Regions from separate parts of the Pseudoalteromonas sp. 2CM36K genome, predicted to be linked through region 2. Evidence: predicted binding sites of a transcription regulator. Region 2 holds the regulator's gene; the other holds the start of a gene.
What was found. Region 2 encodes NrdR, which represses ribonucleotide reductase genes. Its sites were predicted from a motif close to AAACACNANATNTNGTGTTT; they were not measured.
Positions count from the first base shown of each region.

Region 1 (10,518 bases), on a different contig from region 2:
GAGGTTTAAAGGCACGGCACTAAATTGTCCTCGACCGCCGCCGTGCATAAACAGCACTTCAAACTCATCACTAATATTCATTAAACGACGCAGACTAGCTTCACACTTAGCCGTTAATGCTAAAAATTCTTTACTGCGATGGCTCATTTCCATTACTGAAACGCCAAGCCCTTGCCAGTCTAAAAACTCTTTTTGTGCTTTTTGCATTACAGCCGGTGGTAACATTGCAGGGCCTGCACAAAAATTATATATACTCATTACCTTTTCCTCATTCCAGTAATTTACTGTTTAACTTGAATTAAACTAATTCAAGTGTCTTTAGTTTTTTTCAACCATATAAAAAAAGCGGCCAAGGCCGCTTTTTTCAATCTAATTATTCTGAAGGAGGATTGTCATCCGCCACTTCATCAATAACTGTATCTACTGTTTCAACGTCTTCGATATCAACTAAGTCACTTTCAGTCACTTCAATCTCTTCGATACGTTGTAAACCAACTACTTGCTCTTCGTCAATAGTTCTGATCAAAATAACACCTTGGGTGTTACGTCCAACCGTAGAAACTTCATTAACGCGAGTACGTACTAAGGTACCACGATTCGAAATAATCATTATTTCGTCGTTGTCATCAACCTGTACAGCACCAACAACAGCACCGTTACGCTCACTCACTTTGATTGATACAACACCTTGTGTTGCACGACTCTTCGATGGGTAATCTTCAAGTTGAGTACGCTTGCCGTAACCATTTTCTGTCACTGTTAATATTGCGCCATCATTCTTTGGTACAATAAGTGATACAACACGCTGATCGTCTGGCATCTTAATACCACGAACACCCGTTGCAGTTCGGCCCATAGGACGTACACCTTTGAAACGGATTTCAGGTTTGCCTTCTTCGTCTAGTACTGGGTTACCATTTTCATCAACGACAGCCGTTTCTTCAGCCTCTTTAAAGCGAACAACTTTACCCGCATCAGTGAACAACATAATTTCGTTGCTGCCATCGGTAATATCAACACCGATTAAGCTATCACCTTCGTTTAAGTTAACCGCAATGATTCCGCTTGCACGTTGACGACTGTATGCCGTTAATGGCGTCTTCTTAACCGTACCGAACGCCGTCGCCATAAAGATGTATTTATCATCTTCATAATCGCGTACTGGCAGGATTGCAGTAATACGTTCATCTGCTTCAAGTGGTAATAAGTTAACAATTGGCTTACCGCGCGCTGCACGACTGGCAAGTGGCAACTGGTATACTTTAAGCCAATATAAACGACCCGCTGTAGAGAAACAAAGAATAGTATCGTGAGTGTTGGCAACCAATAAACGTTCAATGAAATCTTCATCTTTCATCTTAGTTGCTGACTTGCCTTTACCACCACGACGCTGGGCTTCGTAATCACTTAACGCTTGGTACTTAACGTACCCTTCGTGTGACAAGGTCACAACCACGTTTTCTTCGTTGATTAAATCTTCAAGGCTTATATCGTGTGCAGCGGCATTAATTTCAGTGCGGCGCTCATCACCATATTGCTCTTTAATTTCAACGAGCTCATCACGAATAACTTCCATTAAACGTTCCGGACTTGCCAAAATTAATAATAGTTCGGCAATTAGGTCGAGTAACGATTGGTACTCAGTTAGAATTTTTTCGTGCTCAAGACCAGTAAGTTTGTGTAAACGTAAGTCTAATATTGCTTGGGCTTGCTGCTCAGAAATATAATACTGACCATCACGAATACCCAGTTCGCTTGCTAACCAATCTGGGCGTGCTACGTTGTCTTCGCCTGCTTTATCAAGCATGGCTTTAACATTACCTAATTCCCAAGGACGCGCTGTTAGTGCAACTTTTGCTTCAGCGGGCGTAGGCGACTTACGAATAAGTTCGATAATTGGGTCAATGTTTGCCAGTGCAATCGCTAAACCTTCTAGCGTATGTGCACGGTCGCGAGCTTTGCGTAAATCAAATACCGTACGACGGGTAACAACTTCACGGCGGTGAATAATAAACTCTTCAAGCATTTCTTTTAAGTTGAAACACTTGGGCTGGTTATTAATTAACGCAACCATATTCATACCAAACACAGTTTGTAACTGAGTTTGTGAATAAAGGTTGTTTAGAATAACTTCACCTACGTCACCACGTTTGATCTCAATAACGATACGCATACCGTCTTTATCTGATTCATCACGTAATGCGCTGATCCCTTCAATTTTTTTATCTTTAACTAGCTCGGCGATTTTTTCAATCAAACGTGCTTTGTTAACTTGGTAAGGGATTTCATGAACAATAATTGTTTCACGGCCGGTTTTCTCATCGGTTTCAATCTCAGCTCGCGCACGCATGTACACTTTACCGCGACCGGTTTGATAAGCTTGTTCAATGCCTTTTTTACCGTTGATAATTGCCGCAGTTGGGAAATCTGGACCTGGAATATAATCCATTAACTCGGTAATGGTTAACTCAGGGTTTTGAATAAGCGCTAAACAGCCATTCACTACTTCTGTTAAGTTATGTGGCGGAATATTTGTCGCCATACCAACAGCAATACCTGACGAACCATTAACTAACAGGTTAGGTATTTTAGTCGGTAATACATCAGGAATTTGCTCTGTGCCATCGTAGTTAGGCACAAAATCAACCGTTTCTTTTTCAAGATCGGCTAATAATTCGTGCGACATTTTTGCCATACGTACTTCTGTATAACGCATTGCCGCTGCTGAATCACCATCAACCGAACCAAAGTTACCCTGACCATCAACTAACATATAACGAAGAGAGAATGGCTGAGCCATACGTACGATGGTGTCATAAACTGCACTGTCGCCGTGTGGGTGGTATTTACCGATTACGTCACCGACCACACGGGCCGATTTTTTGTAAGGCTTGTTCCAGTCATTACTAAGCTCGTTCATTGCAAACAAGACGCGGCGGTGAACAGGTTTTAAACCGTCACGTACGTCTGGTAATGCACGTCCTACAATTACACTCATGGCGTAATCTAAGTAGGAGTTTTTTAACTCGTCTTCAATATTGACTGGCAGAATTTCATTGGCGAGATCAGTCATTTGATATCACATTCCTTCAGTATCAGCTCTTAACAACCCAGTATTAGGTATTAAGAGTGTTTGTTATTATTTCTAAGCAGCCATGCTATCACAATTAATTTTAATTTACAGGCGCAAAACTTTGCGATTTATCAATTTAGGCCTATATAATGGCCTCAGATTGACGAGGAAGTATTTTATGACCGAACATCAAAATGTAGATAACGCAGAAATAGCAAAGTTTGAAGCCATCGCAGAGCGTTGGTGGGATTTAGAAGGCGAATTTAAACCCTTACACGAAATTAATCCATTACGATTAGATTTTATCGCTGACAAAACTAAAGGGTTATTTGATAAAGAAACCCTCGATGTAGGATGTGGTGGCGGTATTTTAAGTCACAGCATGGCACGAATGGGCGCAAACGTAACAGGTATCGATATGGGGCAAGAGCCTTTAACTGTCGCCAAGTTACACAGCTTAGAAACAAGTGTCCCCGTTGAATATATAAAAGTACCTGCAGAACAATTTGCTGATGAGCACCCTGAGCGCTTTGATGTGATCACTTGCATGGAAATGTTAGAGCACGTCCCCGACCCCGCTTCTATTATTCATGCGGTCGCTAAATTAGCAAAACCTGGGGCCGATGTTTTTTTCTCTACTCTTAATAAAACCCCAAAAGCTTACTTATACGCTATTGTCGGTGCTGAAAAACTGTTAAAAATGGTCCCTGAAGGTACCCATGATCATAAAAAGTTTATTAAACCTGCACAATTAATTGCATGGGCAGAGCTAGCTGGCTTAAAAGTACGTGCCAGTGCTGGTTTAAGTTATAACCCGCTTTCTAAGCAATACACAATGAATGATGATGTAAGCGTAAATTATATGCTGCATTTTGAGAAGTTAGTGTAATGGCAAGCTCGCAAACACCTGCTAGCCCAATTGAATATCAAGCACTGCTGTTTGACTTAGATGGCACTTTACTTGATACCGCTGATGATTTAGGCGCTGCACTTAATAGTGTGCTGCATAATCATCAACAACACCAAGTAGGCAGTGATATATATCGCCCCGCAGCTTCAAATGGCGCAGCAGCCTTACTTGCTGCTGGTTTTAAAGAAGGCTGGGCGCAACAACCGCAAGAGCAACTTTTAGCAGAGCTAGTTGCACACTACGCTGCCAATATTGCCACCCATACCCAATGTTTTGTTGGTATAGAGCAACTACTCATTGCACTTGGTAATAAAGGAATACCTTGGGGCATTATGACAAATAAGCCTGGTTTTTTAACCGATCCTTTAGTCAGGGCCATTCCTGCGTTAAAGAGTGCGCAAATTGTGATAAGCGGTGATACCTTAGCAGAATCTAAGCCTTCACCCCTTCCTTTATTACATTGTGCTGAGCAAATGAGTGTTGATCCTTCGCGTTGCCTGTATATAGGTGATGCACAGCGGGACATACAAGCAGGAAAAGCTGCGAATATGCACACCGCTACCGCACTGTGGGGATATGTACCGAGTGTAGACGAAGCACTGGCTTGGAATGCAGATTTTAATTGGCATAGCCCTATAGATGCTTTTAACCACATATAGTGCCATGTTAATTAATAAACACTACATATTGTGATTGTGTTAGTTTTTACGCAAAGCTTGATGATAAAAAAAGCAGACAAAAATTTTTTTTAAAAAGCGTAAATTTAATCTTTCCTTAGTTGATTTTTACAAATTTCAACTTAACCGAATGATCAAAGGTTAATGCCTACTAACACAATTACGTTATCCCAACGTTATCCACAATGAGAGCGGTTTCTGTCCCTTGCAAAAGATCACAGACCACACTATCTTGTGATCTCTAATTTGAACAACACCAGATATTGTGGCTAAATGTTATTCAATTAAATTTACCTAAGCGGTATAAATAACAATAAAAGAATAGGCACTAGGCATTTTAAGTGCACTCATTGGTCAAAAATATTTAATTCCCAAGGAATACAGGCAAAACTATGAACCAACAGTTATCTGTAAGCAAACGTGACGGCCGTAAAGAGCCGCTTGATCTAGACAAGATCCATCGCGTTATTGAATGGGCCGCCGAAGGTTTAAATAACGTTTCGGTTTCACAAGTTGAACTTAAATCGCATATTCAATTTTATGACGGTATTCGTACTAAAGACATCCACGAAACGATTATCAAAGCCGCTGCGGATCAGATTTCTAAAGAATCGCCTGATTATCAGTACCTTGCTGCTCGTTTAGCTGTATTCCATTTACGTAAAAAAGCCTATGGCCAGTTTGAGCCACCGCGTCTTTTTGACCATGTTACTAACATGGTTGAACAAAAACGCTACGATGCACATTTACTCGTTGATTACACAGAACAAGAATTAGATGAGCTAGATGCGTACTTAGATCATTCTCGCGATCTTAACTTTAGCTATGCAGCAGTAAAACAGCTTGAAGGTAAATACCTAGTTCAAAACCGTGTAACCGGTGAAATTTACGAAAGCGCGCAGTTTTTATATATCTTAGTGGCTGCAAGCTTATTCTCTGATTACCCTCGTGAGACACGTATTGATTACATCAAACGTTTTTATGATGCGGTTTCATTATTTAAAATTTCTTTACCTACGCCAATTATGTCGGGCGTACGTACGCCAACACGCCAGTTTAGCTCATGTGTACTTATTGAATGTGGCGATAGCTTAGACTCAATTAACGCTACATCATCAGCAATTGTTAAATACGTCTCTCAACGTGCTGGTATTGGTATTAATGCAGGTCGTATTCGTGCACTAGGTAGCCCTATTCGTAACGGTGAAGCGTATCACACTGGCTGTATTCCGTTTTATAAGCACTTTCAAACAGCGGTTAAAAGCTGTTCGCAAGGCGGTGTACGTGGTGGCGCAGCAACCCTTTTCTACCCGCTTTGGCATTTAGAAGTTGAAAACTTATTAGTGCTTAAAAACAACCGTGGTGTTGATGATAACCGCGTACGTCACTTAGATTACGGCGTACAGTTTAATAAACTCATGTACTCACGTTTAATTAAAGACGATTACATTACGTTATTCAGCCCCTCTGACGTGCCTGGCCTTTACGATGCATTTTTTGAAGACCAAGACGAGTTTGACGCGCTATATGTAAAATATGAGCAAGACGAGTCAATTCGTAAAAAACGAATTAAAGCGATTGAGCTGTTCTCTATGTTTGCTCAAGAACGTGCTAGCACGGGTCGTATTTACTTACAAAACGTTGACCACTGTAATACACACAGTCCGTTTATCTCAAAAGTGGCTCCGATCCGTCAATCTAACTTATGTTTAGAAATTGCGTTACCAACTAAGCCTCTTAACAACGTGAATGATGAAGAAGGTGAAATTGCACTTTGTACATTATCTGCGTTTAACTTAGGCGCCATTGAGTCTTTAGATGAACTAGAAGAGTTAGCTGAGCTTGCAGTTCGTGCACTTGATAACCTACTTGATTTTCAAGACTACCCTGTGCCGGCAGCCAAAAATGCCACTATGGGACGTCGTACGCTAGGCATAGGCGTTATTAATTACGCATACTACCTAGCTAAAAACGGTAAGCGTTATTCTGATGGCAGCGCAAATGCGCTTACGCACAAAACATTTGAAGCGATTCAGTACTACCTAATGAAAGCGTCTAATGAGCTGGCAAAAGAGCGTGGAGCGTGTCCTAAATTTAACGAAACAACGTACTCACAAGGTATTATGCCAACGGATACGTACAAGCGTGATTTAGATAAAATTTGTGATGAACCACTTCATCTTGATTGGGATACGTTACGTGCCAGCATTAAAGAGCACGGTATGCGTAACTCAACACTGAGCGCATTAATGCCATCAGAAACATCATCGCAAATATCTAATGCAACCAATGGCATTGAGCCACCGCGTGGCCATATTAGTGTTAAAGCAAGTAAAGACGGTATTTTAAAGCAAGTTGTCCCTGAGTACGAACGCCTTAAAGATAGCTATGAGTTACTGTGGGATATCCCATCTAACGATGGTTACTTACAATTAGTAGGCATAATGCAGAAATTTATCGACCAAACGATTTCAGCGAATACTAATTATGATCCAAATAAATACGAAGGCGGTAGAGTACCTATGAAAGTCTTACTAAAAGACTTACTTGGTGCCTACAAGCTAGGTGTTAAAACACTGTACTACCATAACACCCGTGATGGCGCATCAGATGCACAAGAAGACGCTCCAGAAGTGGAAGATGATGATTGTGCAGGCGGCGCGTGTAAAATTTAATAGTTAAACTTAAAGCGGGCGCCTTGCCCGCTTTGTCCTGACAGTTTTAGTGATAGTTTTTTGAGTGATAAACATGTCTTATACTACTTTTAGCAGAAATCATAATAACCAAATGCAAGAGCCAATGTTTTTTGGTCAAACCGTTAACGTGTCACGTTACGATCAACAAAAATACCCTATTTTTGAAAAGCTGATTGAAAAACAATTGTCTTTCTTTTGGCGTCCTGAAGAAGTTGACGTAAGTAAAGACCGTTTAGACTTTCAAGCGCTTCCCGAACACGAAAAGCATATCTTTTTAAGTAACTTAAAATACCAAACGTTGCTTGATAGTGTTCAAGGCCGTTCGCCTAACGTTGCACTATTGCCAATTGTGTCAATTCCTGAGCTTGAAACATGGATTGAAACATGGGCGTTTAGTGAAACCATTCACAGCCGCTCATACACACATATTATTCGTAACGTAACCCAAGCGCCTGAACTCATCTTTGACGACATTGTTAGCAATGATAAAATTAGTGAACGTGCCGATGCCGTAACCACTTATTACGACGATTTAATTAACTCAGTGTCGCTTTACAACCTTTACGGTGAAGGCAAACATGACATTAATGGTGAAACTGTTGTGGTTAACCTATTCGAGCTGAAAAAGAAATTGTACCTGGCAATGATGTCAGTGAACATATTAGAAGCCATTCGCTTTTACGTGAGTTTTGCGTGTTCATTTGCGTTTGCAGAGCGTGAGCTAATGGAAGGTAATGCTAAAATTATTAAGCTTATTGCCCGTGATGAAGCGCTTCACCTTTCAGGCACTCAGCATATTTTAAATATTATGCAAGATGGCAAAGACGACCCTGAAATGGCAATTGTTGCTGCACAGTGTCGTGAAGAAGCAATCAAAATGTTTGTTGACGCTGCAGAGCAAGAAAAAGAATGGGCAGAGTACCTGTTTAAAGATGGTTCAATGATTGGCTTAAATAAACATATTTTATGTCAGTATGTTGAATACATTACCAATGCGCGTATGACCGCGATTGGTCTGCCTGCACAGTTTGATAATAACAGTAACCCTATTCCATGGATCAACTCATGGCTTGTTTCTGATAACGTGCAAGTTGCTCCACAAGAAGCGGAAATTAGCTCATACCTTGTAGGTCAAATTGATTCACAGGTTGATGCAGCTGAATTTGGTGACTTTGATTTATAATGACTGATAGAATCACTGCAAGTGTCACGCTTGCAGATAACAGCCAGTGCTTAGATTTTACCGCTGGCTGCCCTTCTCTTTTACACTGCTTAGAATCGAATAAAATTGATGCTGCTTACCAGTGCCGTGAGGGATATTGTGGTGCGTGTCGTGCTACGCTTGTCTCTGGTGAAGTAAATTACAATGAAGAACCATTAGCCTTTGTGCGTGATGGTGAAATACTGTTGTGTTGCTGCAAGCCCAATGGTGATATCAGTATTAATTTAAAGTAACTGCATTGAGGTTAACAAACCACACAGTGTAATGCCTAACAGTTCACTTTATTCACTTACCTGTTTGCTGCAATTATTACTCAAGTAATCACTATTATAGCCGTGTTATTTACTCTGAATAAGCAGTAGGTACAAATCGGTAATGACCCGTAATTGTATGAGCAAAAAGCATATCGCTCATTTCAGGTCCGCGACCAATATTGTGCACAATAAGCGGGTGACCACTGTCCTGCGATATTTGATTAACAACCATACCTATGTGCGGTAAATTGCCTGGCAGCATCCAAGTGACTATGTCACCGGTTTTATATTCTGCTGCATTAAGCGATTTAGTTAACACTTGTGCATGCCGCTCAAAATAAACCTGTAAGTTAGGTACACGTCGATGATCAATGTTTTTATCTGGCTTGGTTAATCCCCAAATACGCTTAGAAGGATATGCACGAAAATTATTCTGCATGTCTTCATGAACTAACTTTTGTAAATCTATACCAAGCTGTCGATACGATCTAATTATAACATCAGTACACACACCAATATTAGCGGGCACATCGCCACCAGGGTATTCAAGCCTATGATAGGCGCCATCGTAAGTTACTTGTTGCGTTGTTCTATGGATCAATGCGTTGACAATATCATGATTAAAATCGGCTGCCTTTACATCAAAGGCAAGTAAAACAAGCGGATAGAGAATAAAGCGCGACATATAAATTCCTTTTATAATATTTATTAACTAAAGCTGTTGAGTAATATAGTCAGGAATATTAAGTTTATTTCCATTGCTGGTAAAGTGCGCACCAAGTTTATAGGCCATTTTTTCAAGCGGAGTATCATCATAACCACAGGTTTGGATTTCATTGATATAGCGCATAATAAAAGCGTGAGCACCGAGCTCGCGCCATTGAACGACATGAGCCAGCTCATGAAAATGCACTCTTAAATTACGCGCAACATGAGGTAATATGTAATAAGTGTCTTTATAGGTGATCCTGCTACATCCAAAGCCAGCAAATTCGCTAGCAAATGTATCACAGCATATTCTTTGATCAACTACTCGCTATTCGTTTTATCAATCCATTGTTCTATTTGCGCTAGCATGTTTTCTCCAAAAAATTGCTTAGTGACTTAATTTAAGCATAAACATTTAATGACGCAGAATTTGCTTTTATCAAAAAAAAGCGCCAATGGTATTATTACTGACGCTGATTATTAATAATGGCTATAAAGTTGTCTAACCTTCTTCTTCAACCAATGATTCTAATAACTCATGGATCTCTGATTTTAATTCTTTGTCTTCAATTTTATTCGCACTGATTTTAGCATCTTGCAGATTTTTAATTGCCGCTTCTTTATCACCCAGCTCAAGCTGTAAAGTAGCCATAGAAAAGGCAACAGACGACATATGATCTTTGTTATTAATTTCTATCGACTTCTGTAACGCTTTTTCGTAAGTCTCGATAGCTTCTTCTAGCTCTTCGGTAAAATCTGCTAATGTTTCCCACTGAACAGGGTGATCTTTCGCTGTATTTTCGTTTTCAATACAAATAGCTTTTAGCTCAGCATATAAAGATTCAAACTGTTTAGTATCATTTTTATTAGCCGCTGCCATCAGCTTTTCCGCCAAATCGTGAACCGCTTTGTATACTTTAGTATTCATAATTACTCGCTACCTTATTGACGCGCCTTTTTTGACTTATTAAAGGCATC
Region 1 is NZ_JALNTK010000011.1:92,248-102,765, reverse strand. It holds gene serC (3-phosphoserine/phosphohydroxythreonine transaminase) at 1-258, opposite strand, end outside; gene gyrA (DNA topoisomerase (ATP-hydrolyzing) subunit A) at 374-3,073, opposite strand; gene ubiG (bifunctional 2-polyprenyl-6-hydroxyphenol methylase/3-demethylubiquinol 3-O-methyltransferase UbiG) at 3,252-3,962, shown strand; gene MTN97_RS08665 (HAD family hydrolase) at 3,962-4,642, shown strand; gene nrdA (class 1a ribonucleoside-diphosphate reductase subunit alpha) at 5,053-7,335, shown strand; gene nrdB (class Ia ribonucleoside-diphosphate reductase subunit beta) at 7,409-8,539, shown strand; gene yfaE (class I ribonucleotide reductase maintenance protein YfaE) at 8,539-8,811, shown strand; gene MTN97_RS08645 (DUF1287 domain-containing protein) at 8,921-9,517, opposite strand; gene MTN97_RS18130 (hypothetical protein) at 9,545-9,682, opposite strand; gene MTN97_RS08635 (tetratricopeptide repeat protein) at 10,043-10,468, opposite strand.
Region 1: nrdA (class 1a ribonucleoside-diphosphate reductase subunit alpha) is a predicted target of NrdR. The motif match lies at 4,912-4,931, and genes of this name have one in related genera.

Region 2 (10,518 bases):
TTTGCACAAATAGTAATACTGAGTGGGCCTTGAGTCGTATCGCCACCAATAATTTGTACATTAAAGTACTCAGCAATTTCATGCATGCCGTCAGTCAGCTCTGCAATCCATTGTGGATCGATACTTGGCAACGTGAGTGCAACCGATACCCATGTAGGCTCTGCACCCATGGCAGCTAAATCACTTAAATTTACTGCCAGAGCTCGATGCCCTAATGCGCGAGGAGAGATATCATGAAAAAAATGCACCCCAGCAACTAAGGTATCTGTTGTTATAGCAAGCTGGCAGTTTGCTGGTACTGTGACAAGCGCACAGTCATCTCCAATCCCTAAATTAACATCGCGACGAGTGATACCGCGACCTTTAAAGTAGTGATTAATTAATTCAAATTCCTTCATACACAAAAAAGCCGACCTATGCCGGCTCTCCTTTTTAACGGTTATTTATAACAACTCACTGAAATTAATATGCAGCTTAAGTTGTTATGACTTGCGTAACTGTTTTACAGCTTTATCAAGTACACCGTTTACAAATTTATGGCTATCTTCAGCGCCAAACATTTTCGCTAATTCAATGCTTTCATTGATAGCCACTTTGTAAGGAACATCTTCACGAAATTTAAGCTCGTAGCTGCTTAAACGTAAGATTGCACGTTCAACTTCGTCTAATTCATCAAATGGACGAGTTAAATGAGGCGATACAGCTTCGTCTAGTTGCTTATGATTTACGGCAACTCCACGCGCTAAATCTTTAAAATATTCAACATCAATTTTAGTCACATCGTTTTCGATCAACATTTGTTGTTCGATATCGGCAATCGCATTGCCGCTTAATTGCCATGAATACACGGCTTGAAGTGCTAAGATACGTGCTTTACGTCTTGCTGCTGGTTTCACAAAAATTCCTTAAACTTAAATTTTATCTAACACATTAACCATTTCAAGCGCACCTAAAGCAGCTTCGCCGCCTTTGTTACCCATTTTGGTACCTGCGCGCTCAATTGCTTGCTCAATGCTTTCAGTGGTTAATACGCCAAATGCAACCGGGATATCATACTCAAGCGATACTTGTGCAAGCCCTTTATTTGACTCGCCAGCGACGAGATCAAAGTGAGGCGTGCCCCCTCTGATCACTACACCTAAGGCGATAATTGCATCATATTCTTTTTTTGCTGCAACGCGTTTCGCTGCCAAAGGTAATTCAACCGCACCGGGTACGTAAATCACGGTAATATCGTCTTCTGATACTCCACCAGTACGTTTTAGCTCATCAACAGCACCTGCAAGCAAGCTACTACCAATAAAGTCATTAAAACGAGAAATGACAATGGCAAACTTTTTGCCTGGAGCGTATTTATTACCTTCAATAATTTTCATTTGATAACCCTAAAAATAAGTTTAAGCGATTTCGGTTGCGCAAAAATTGATGCGCATTATACCACATAAATAAAATAATAACCTAGCGCGTAATTATTGTGGCTCTACGTAGTCAACCACTTCTAAATGGAACCCTGATAATGCATGGTATTTTTTAGGTAAACTCATCAAACGCATTTTTTGAATACCTAAATCAGCCAGAATTTGCGAACCCACACCTACGGTGCGCGAAGTACCTTGAAATTTACGTGGCGTCACATTTTCACCCGCATCAGCTGCGGCAAACGCTTTTACTGTGGCTTCTAACTCTTCAGTGCTTTCTTGCTTACCTAAAATAACTAAGGCGCCATTATGCTCAGCAATATAAGCCATTGCTTGCGATAAACCCCAACTACGGTCAGCATTGCGATCAGAGAGTAAAATATCGTTAAAAGTACTTTGTAAATGCACACGTACTAAGGTCGGTTCTTGTTGTTTTATTTCACCTTTAAGCAATGCATAGTGTAACTGCCCATCAATGGTGTCTTTGTAAGTCACTAAGTCAAACTCACCATGTTCAGTTGGCAATTTACATTTTGCAACTTGCTCAATTGTGGTTTCGTTTAGGTTGCGGTACTCGATTAAATCAGCAATGGTGCCAATTTTAATATCATGTTGCTTAGCAAATACTTCTAAATCAGGACGACGCGCCATGGTGCCATCTTCATTTAGGATTTCTACAATCACTGATGATGGCTCAAGCCCTGCTAAACGCGCTAAGTCACACCCCGCTTCTGTATGCCCTGCACGTGTTAACACGCCGCCTGGTTGCGCCATAATAGGAAAAATATGACCTGGTTGTACAATATCGCTTGGCACAGCGCCTTTCGCAATGGCAGCTTGAACAGTGCGAGCACGATCCGCTGCAGAAATACCTGTGGTGACCCCTTTTGATGCTTCAATTGACATGGTGAAATTAGTTGAGAATGCGGCACCATTATTTTTTACCATTAATGGTAAATCAAGCTGCGAGCAACGCTCTTGAGTCATCGTTAAACAAATTAGTCCACGGCCATGAGTCGCCATAAAGTTAATCGCTTCTGCACTAATGTGTTCAGCAGCAATAATTAAATCGCCTTCATTTTCTCTGTCTTCATCATCCATTAAAATAACCATTTTACCGGCTTTAATGTCATCAATTATTTCTTGTGCGCTGTTTAAATTCATAAGTTGCTCGTATAAGTTGTCAATGTCGTTATTTTATAAAGCCCGCTTTAGCGAGTAAGCTCATCGAAATATCTGAACCCGAAGGTTGGTCAGCCCCTCTAACTAGGCGCTCTAAATAACGTGCTATTTGGTCGACCTCTAAATTAACCTGGGTGCCAACTTTAAAGTCAGCTATGGTCGTTTGCTCGCTGGTGTGGGGCACAATCGTCAGTTTAAATTTATTACCTTCAACCGCATTAACCGTCAGGCTAATACCATCAATACAAACCGACCCTTTGTAAGGAATGTATTTCATTAAATTTTCATCGGTGGCTAACCAATATTCTGTTGCTCGCGCATTGGCATTAATCGCTGTGATAGTAGCAATACCATCTACATGGCCAGATACTAAATGACCACCGAGGCGCGAAACAGGTTGCATCGCCTTTTCTAGATTAACGGTTTGCCCTAATGCGTAATGTGCAAATCCCGTTAAGCTAATCGTTTCATTTGATAAGTCAGCACTAAAGCCATCAATATGCTTATCAACAACCGTCAGGCAGACACCATTAGTTGCAATACTGTCACCTAACTTAACATCACTCATATCAAGGTTTTTACTTTGGATACGAATAGCTAAATCACCTTGTTTTTTTTGTAATAACGCAATTTTACCTGTCGCTTCAACTATTCCAGTAAACATAGTGCTACTCTTTATATAAAATGATTAATGAGCTTTTTTTAGTGCTGTGATACGTAAATCATCACCAATTAACACACACTCATTAAAAGTTAAATTAATGGTATTTTGCATACTCATTAACTCTGGGAAATTCAGTAAACTTTTAGCATCGCAGCCCATTAATTTAGGGGCAATGTAAAAAACAAACTCATCAATTAAATCAAGTTCTGTCATTTTGCCAGCCAGTGTTGCTCCGGCCTCTAGCCACACATTATTAAACTGCAATTGGGCTAGCGTGTTTAACACGGCCAGTAAATCTACTTTATTATTATTTTCAGGTACTTCAATCTGTTTAACAAAATGAGGCCACTGATGCGATTTATCAACCTTGGTGGTAAATATTATCACCTCACTTTGAATTGAAAATAAGGCAAGATCAGGGGTAAGTCTATTTTGTGAGTCAATAACAACGCGAACCGGTTGGCGCAGTGGTAAATCAGTTGGTAAAGAATACGGTAACTCTTCTGGGCGCACATTTAATTTTGCATCATCCATTAATACCGTATCGGCACCGGTTAAAATTGCACAGCTTTGTGCTCGGTATAGTTGCACATCTTGGCGCGCTGCGGGGCCAGTGATCCATTTACTTTGCCCGTTTTTAAGCGCCGTTTTACCATCTATACTTGCGGCCATTTTGCAAGTCACAAAGGGTAATCCCTGCTCCATGCGCTTAAAAAACCCAAGGTTTAATGCGCGAGCTTGCGCTTCAAGTAACCCGTAAGCGACTTCTATACCAGCATCCGCTAAAATTTTCAGACCTTTGCCTGCAACTTGCGGGTTGCTGTCAACCATAGCAGCAATCACTTTTTTAACACCTGCTGCTTTTAGCCCTTCAGCACATGGCGGTGTTCGACCATAATGACTGCAAGGCTCAAGTGTTACATAAGCGGTTGCGCCTTTTGCATTTTCACCAGCCATAGCCAGTGCGTTTACCTCTGCGTGACCTTGACCCGCTAACTGATGAAACCCTTCACCTATTACTTTATTATTTTTTACGAGTACGCAGCCAACATTAGGATTAGGAGTGGTGGTAAAGCGCCCTTTTTTTGCCAGTTCAATAGCGCGAGCCATGTAGCGTTTATCATCCTCTGAAAACGAACTTTGCATGCTCATTACTATTCTCCTAAGCGGGCTATTTCTTCACCAAATTCGCGTATATCTTCAAACGAGCGATATACAGAGGCAAATCTTACATAGGCCACTTTATCTAACTTTTTAAGCGCTTCCATAATGCACTCACCCACCAAATGGCTAGACACTTCGCGTTCGCCAGTGGCACGTAACTGCGACTTAATAATATTAACCACTTCGTCAACTTGCTCAGTGCTTACGGGGCGTTTTTCGAGGGCGCGAGTTAAGCCATTTAGTAACTTATCTTCATTAAACGGTTCGCGGCTGCCATCTTGCTTGATGACCCGTGGCATCACTAATTCAGCCCCTTCAAAGGTGGTAAATCGTTCGTGGCATTCATTACATTCACGACGTCTACGTACTTGGTGTCCTCCACCTACAAGGCGAGAATCAATAACTTTAGTATCTTTGGCGGTACAAAAAGGGCAATGCATAACTGTGTGTTTCCGTTTTAAAAACAAAAAATGGCCGCTATCATAGCGGCCATTATCATATCAAAAATGTGTGCAGTTGTGATCTAAATTACTATTTTACTCTTGGATTAAGCGTAAACAGGTAATTTTGCACAAATTGCTTTCACTTTTTCTTTTACTTGCGCTTGTACTGACTCATCTTCGATGTTGTCTAGTACATCACAGATCCAGCCCGCTAACTCTTTTGATTCAGCTTCTTTAAAGCCACGACGAGTGATTGCTGGTGAACCAATACGCAGACCAGAGGTAACAAATGGTGAACGTGGATCGTTCGGTACTGAGTTTTTGTTAACCGTGATATTCGCATTACCTAGGGCAGCATCTGCATCTTTACCTGTGATATCTTTGTCGATTAAGTCAAGTAAGAATAAGTGGTTATCAGTTTTACCCGATACTACTTTGTAGCCGCGCTCTTGTAATACCGCAACCATTGCTTGTGCATTTTTAACAACTTGTGCTTGGTATGTTTTAAACTCAGGTTGAAGTGCTTCTTTAAATGCAACCGCTTTAGCAGCAATAACATGACATAAAGGACCACCTTGGCCACCTGGGAAAACAGCGCTGTTTAGCTTTTTGTAAATTTCTTCATCGCCACACGCAGAGATGATTAAACCACCGCGAGGACCCGCTAATGTTTTGTGTGTTGTGGTTGTTACAACGTGAGCAAATGGCACTGGGCTTGGGTAAACACCCGCAGCAATTAAACCTGCAACGTGCGCCATATCAACAAATAAGTAAGCACCTACTTTGTCTGCAATTTCACGGAACTTAGCCCAATCAACAATACCTGAGTATGCAGAAAAACCAGCAATGATCATTTTTGGTTTGTGCTCAAGTGCTAACGCTTCAACTTGTGCGTAATCAATTTCGCCAGTTTCTTCGTTAAGGCCATACTGAATTGCGTTGTATGTTTTACCAGAGAAGTTTACGTGTGAGCCATGTGTTAAGTGACCACCGTGCGCTAGGCTCATGCCTAATACAGTGTCAAGTGGGCTTAAAAGAGCTTGGAAAACAGCAGCATTCGCTTGTGAACCGGCATGAGGTTGCACATTTGCGTAATCTGTACCGAATAATTCATTTGCGCGGTCAATAGCAAGTTGCTCAACTACGTCTACGTGCTCACAGCCACCGTAGTAACGTTTGCCCGGGTAACCTTCAGCGTATTTGTTAGTCAGCTGAGAACCCTGCGCTTCAAGTACGCGTGGGCTACAGTAGTTTTCAGATGCAATTAACTCAATATGTTCTTCCTGACGTGATGTTTCTTTGCTCATCGCGTCAAATAACTCTGGATCAAAGTCCGAAATATTCATGCTACGTTCTAACATTGGGGTCTCCTGGGCAACGTGTATGGGTATTTTTTAGAGGCTTTATTGTACGCTTAAAACGACGTTTTGCCTACGCTCTTAAGTTGAGGATATTTAAACAGGGATTGAAACTATTTCACAGCATTTTGATGATGATATTTTTTTATAAACTAATAACAATTTTAAATGAATTTTATTTACTACATTTATATAGCTTATGCGTTATGTCTAAAGCGATGCACAAACAAACAAAAAAAGCGGCCTAAGCCGCTTTTATTATTTGCCTTTTTTAGGCTAGCTTTTTAAACAATTCTGTACGCAAAATACCATAATCGTTGTGCATATCCGTGGCTAAACACGGTTTTGCTAATGCATCAGCTAACGGCTTTGGCATATCTAATTCAACATTAAGGATATCCTCAACGCTGTCTTTAAATTTGGCCGGATGCGCAGTCGCTAAAAAAATCCCCACAGCATCTGCCGCCTTATTTTCTACAAGACCTTGGTAAGCAATTGCGGTGTGAGGCTCTGCAATATAGCCAAGCTGTTGAATTTTTTTCATCACTGTTTGTGTTTGCTGCTCATCAACACTCACCGAATAAAAGTTATCATAACTAAACCAGTTATTATCTAACATTGATTGCACACGTGGCCAGTTATTAGGTTTACTCACATCCATTGCATTTGAAAGCGATTCAATTGTCGCATTAGGCGTCCAATTTTTATCAAGCATAAAGCGCGGTACTGTGTCGTTTTGGTTTGTAGTCGCGCTTAGTTTACCTACAGGCATACCAATAACCGCACCAATCATAGCCGCACACACATTACCAAAGTTACCACTCGGTACTGAAATATGCGCTGTAGCACGCTTTTCTTTTGGCAGCTGTGCAATGGCTTCAAAGTAATAACACACCTGCGCGACTAAACGGCTAATGTTAATTGAATTTGCTGAATTTAAACCAAGTTTTGCTTTTAACTCTTCATCTAAAAATGATTTTTTAACCAACTCTTGGCAATCATCAAAACTGCCTTCTATCGCGTAACAATGAATATTGTCACCGAGTGTAGTAAATAGCTTTTGCTGAGCGAGTGAAATTTTGCCCTTAGGGTATAAAATAACCACATCAATATTTGGCTTATTATAAAAAGCATGCGCGACAGCGGCACCGGTATCACCCGACGTTGCTGTCAATATTGTCACTTTTTCGCCGTGGTTAAACTGCGCTAAACACTCCGCCATAAAGCGGCCACCAAAATCTTTAAACGCCAATGTCGGTCCATGGAAAAGCTCTAAGCAGTAGGTGTTTTCTGCAACTTCCACCAGCTTAACTGGGAAGTTAAATGCATTTTTTACCATTTGGGCAACCGTATCGCTTGGTAACTCATCACCAATCAGATGAGAGAGGATTTTGCCGCTACGAGTTACAAAGTCCATATCGAGTAACGTATCAATATCGCTAAGCGGCGCTAACGACTCTGGGAAAAACACCCCTTGATTACGCCCCAATCCAGTTTTAACGGCTTCAACAAACGACACCTTTTGTGAATATTCTTTTAAATTATGTAATTGCATGACTACTGCTCCTTTATGCTGTTAATTGACGCGTGCCGTCGTTATCTAATTTACAAATATGGCAAAAACCTTGCTCGTTGATGTAATTTTCCTCTAGCCACTGCGCGCATTGCTCTGCCGCTTCAAGCGTTTTACATACACTAAACAAGGTCGGCCCTGCGCCTGAAATACTCACCACTTCAGCACCGAGTTCTGGCAAACTAAGTTTGGCTTGGTCAAAACCATTTATTAACGGCGCACGATGTGGTTCAGCAATATTGTCTTGCATAATACAAAGCGCCTCATCAAAACGTGAAGTCAGCAATAAACTGCTAAAAGCCGATAATCGCTGCGCAAACTCTACCCCCACATGCATACTTAGCTCTTTTGGTAAAACAGAGCGTGCCTTTGCGGTATTGAGCGAAAAGCCAGGAAATGCGGCAACGTAATACCAGTTTTCATCAACAGGTAACGCTATTGATTTATTTGGAATTAAGTCGCCCGTTAATTGTAAGCCACCAAGATAACAAGGAGTGATATTGTCATAATGACGTCCACCGCTTACCAAGCCTTCAAAATCGGCCATTAGCTCTATTAACTCAACTTGGCTTAAATTAGTTTGAGCAAACTTATCCAGCGCTGCAAATGCCGCAACAACAGAGCAAGCACTTGAGCCTAACCCAGACCCTATAGGCAGGTTTTTCTTCAACTCTAATTTTACGGCTGGCATATTCGGTGCTACATGTGTACGAAAATGCACTAAACATTGATACGCTAAGTTTTCATTCGCATCGCTTGGGAGTTTATGGGCGTATTCGCCACTACAAATAAACTCATCACGAGGCGCTTCACATATAGTAACCACATCCCCCAGCAAGCTGCCATCAATCGGGGCTAACGCCGCACCGAGGGAGTCAAAACCAACCGTAAAATTACCAATGGAGGCTGGCGCATAAACTTCAATCATAACCGCCCCCTAGCGTGATAGTGTTTTAAGAATATCGGCAAATACACCCGCAGCAGTTACTGCAGAGCCTGCGCCATAACCACGGATAACAAACGGACGTGGCTGATAGTATTGGCTTAAAATAGCCAGCGCATTTTCACCATCACGAATTACACTTAATGCGTGTGATGAATCTACCGCTTCAATACCTACTTTACAGTGTCCATTTTTAATTGTGCCTACATAGCGAAGTACTTTACCTTCACTCGCTGCACTTTGAATACGGTCGTTAAAGTCAGCATCCAGACTTGGTAGCTTTGCCATAAACTCATCAACATTGTCACCTTGGGCGAAGCCTTGTGGTAGTACAGACTCCACTTCTATGTCGCTAAGCTCCAATTTCATACCTGCTTCGCGGGCAATGATAAGTAGTTTACGTGCTACGTCTGTTCCCGATAAGTCATCGCGAGGATCGGGTTCAGTAAAGCCACTTTCTTTCGCTTTAATTGTTGCTTCAGAGAGTGATAAACCATCTTCAAGGGCACCAAACATGTACGAAAGTGAGCCAGATAAAATACCACTAAATTCAAGTAATTCATCGCCAGCACCAAAGAGTGATTGCAAGTTATCAATTACAGGCAAACCCGCACCTACGTTAGTTTCGTATAAAAATTTACGGTTATTTTTATGCGTTGCTGCAATTAAGTCTTGGTAATAAGTATATGAACTAGTCGTCGCTTTTTTGTTAGCGGCCACAACGTGGAAACCCGCATTTAAAAAATCGACGTATTGCGAAGCCAAGGCATCTGATGAAGTACAATCAACTAGCACAGGGTTAACCAAGTGATTTTGCTTAACAAACTGTTCTACTAATTTTAAATCAAATGCTTGCTCTGATTGCGTTAGTTTTTGTTGCCAATCATCAAAAGCAATGCCTTCACCATCAAGGTGTAATTGACGAGAATTAGCCACACCGTATAGGTTTAATTTAATATTACGCTTTTCAAGCCATGCTTGTTGACGTTCAAGCTGGTTTATTAGCTCTTGACCGACTAAGCCACATCCCAATAAAAACACATCGATTGAAGGCACATGAGTGAAAAAGTTTTCATGACAGATTTTAACCGCGTCATTACACAACTCACCATCAATAACCGCAGAAATAGCGCTTTCAGTTGAATCTTGCGCTATGGCAACAATGTTTACTTGTGCTTGAGCAAGCGATGCAAAAAACTTAGCAGCTAAGCCTTTATGTGCGCGCATGTTATCGCCCACTAGCGTTACAATTGCTAAATTACGTTGCACATTTACCGGCTCAATTAAGCCTGCTTTTGACTCTAAGTCAAAGGCTACTTGCAACGCATTCAACGCTAGATTTAAATCACTTTCATGAACACAAAAACTGATGCTAAATTCACATGATGATTGAGTGATCAGGACGATTGACACGTTATCATGCGCTAATGCATTAAATACTTTCGATGCCATGCCCACTTTGCCCTTCATACCAGGGCCCGAAACGGTCAACATAGCTAAGTTTTGTAGGCTTGAGAGTGCTTTTACTGGTTCATCAGATACCGTATCGTTACTAATTAGTGAGCCTTGCGCATCTGGGTTATGAGTGTTTTTAATTTCGCATGGCACTCCAGCTTTTGCACACGGTAGGATAGTTTTAGGGTGCAACACTTTAGCGCCAAAATAAGAAAGCTCCATCGCCTCTTTGTAAGATAGGAAATCAACCTTAGTGGCTTTTTTGATATAACGCGGATCGGCGCTGTATACACCATCAACGTCAGTCCATATTTGGCA
Region 2 is NZ_JALNTK010000010.1:99,198-109,715, reverse strand. It holds gene thiL (thiamine-phosphate kinase) at 1-398, opposite strand, end outside; gene nusB (transcription antitermination factor NusB) at 483-896, opposite strand; gene ribE (6,7-dimethyl-8-ribityllumazine synthase) at 912-1,376, opposite strand; gene ribBA (bifunctional 3,4-dihydroxy-2-butanone-4-phosphate synthase/GTP cyclohydrolase II) at 1,470-2,582, opposite strand; gene MTN97_RS08165 (riboflavin synthase) at 2,611-3,264, opposite strand; gene ribD (bifunctional diaminohydroxyphosphoribosylaminopyrimidine deaminase/5-amino-6-(5-phosphoribosylamino)uracil reductase RibD) at 3,289-4,416, opposite strand; gene nrdR (transcriptional regulator NrdR) at 4,419-4,868, opposite strand; gene glyA (serine hydroxymethyltransferase) at 4,976-6,232, opposite strand; gene thrC (threonine synthase) at 6,501-7,784, opposite strand; gene thrB (homoserine kinase) at 7,798-8,730, opposite strand; gene thrA (bifunctional aspartate kinase/homoserine dehydrogenase I) at 8,740-10,518, opposite strand, start outside.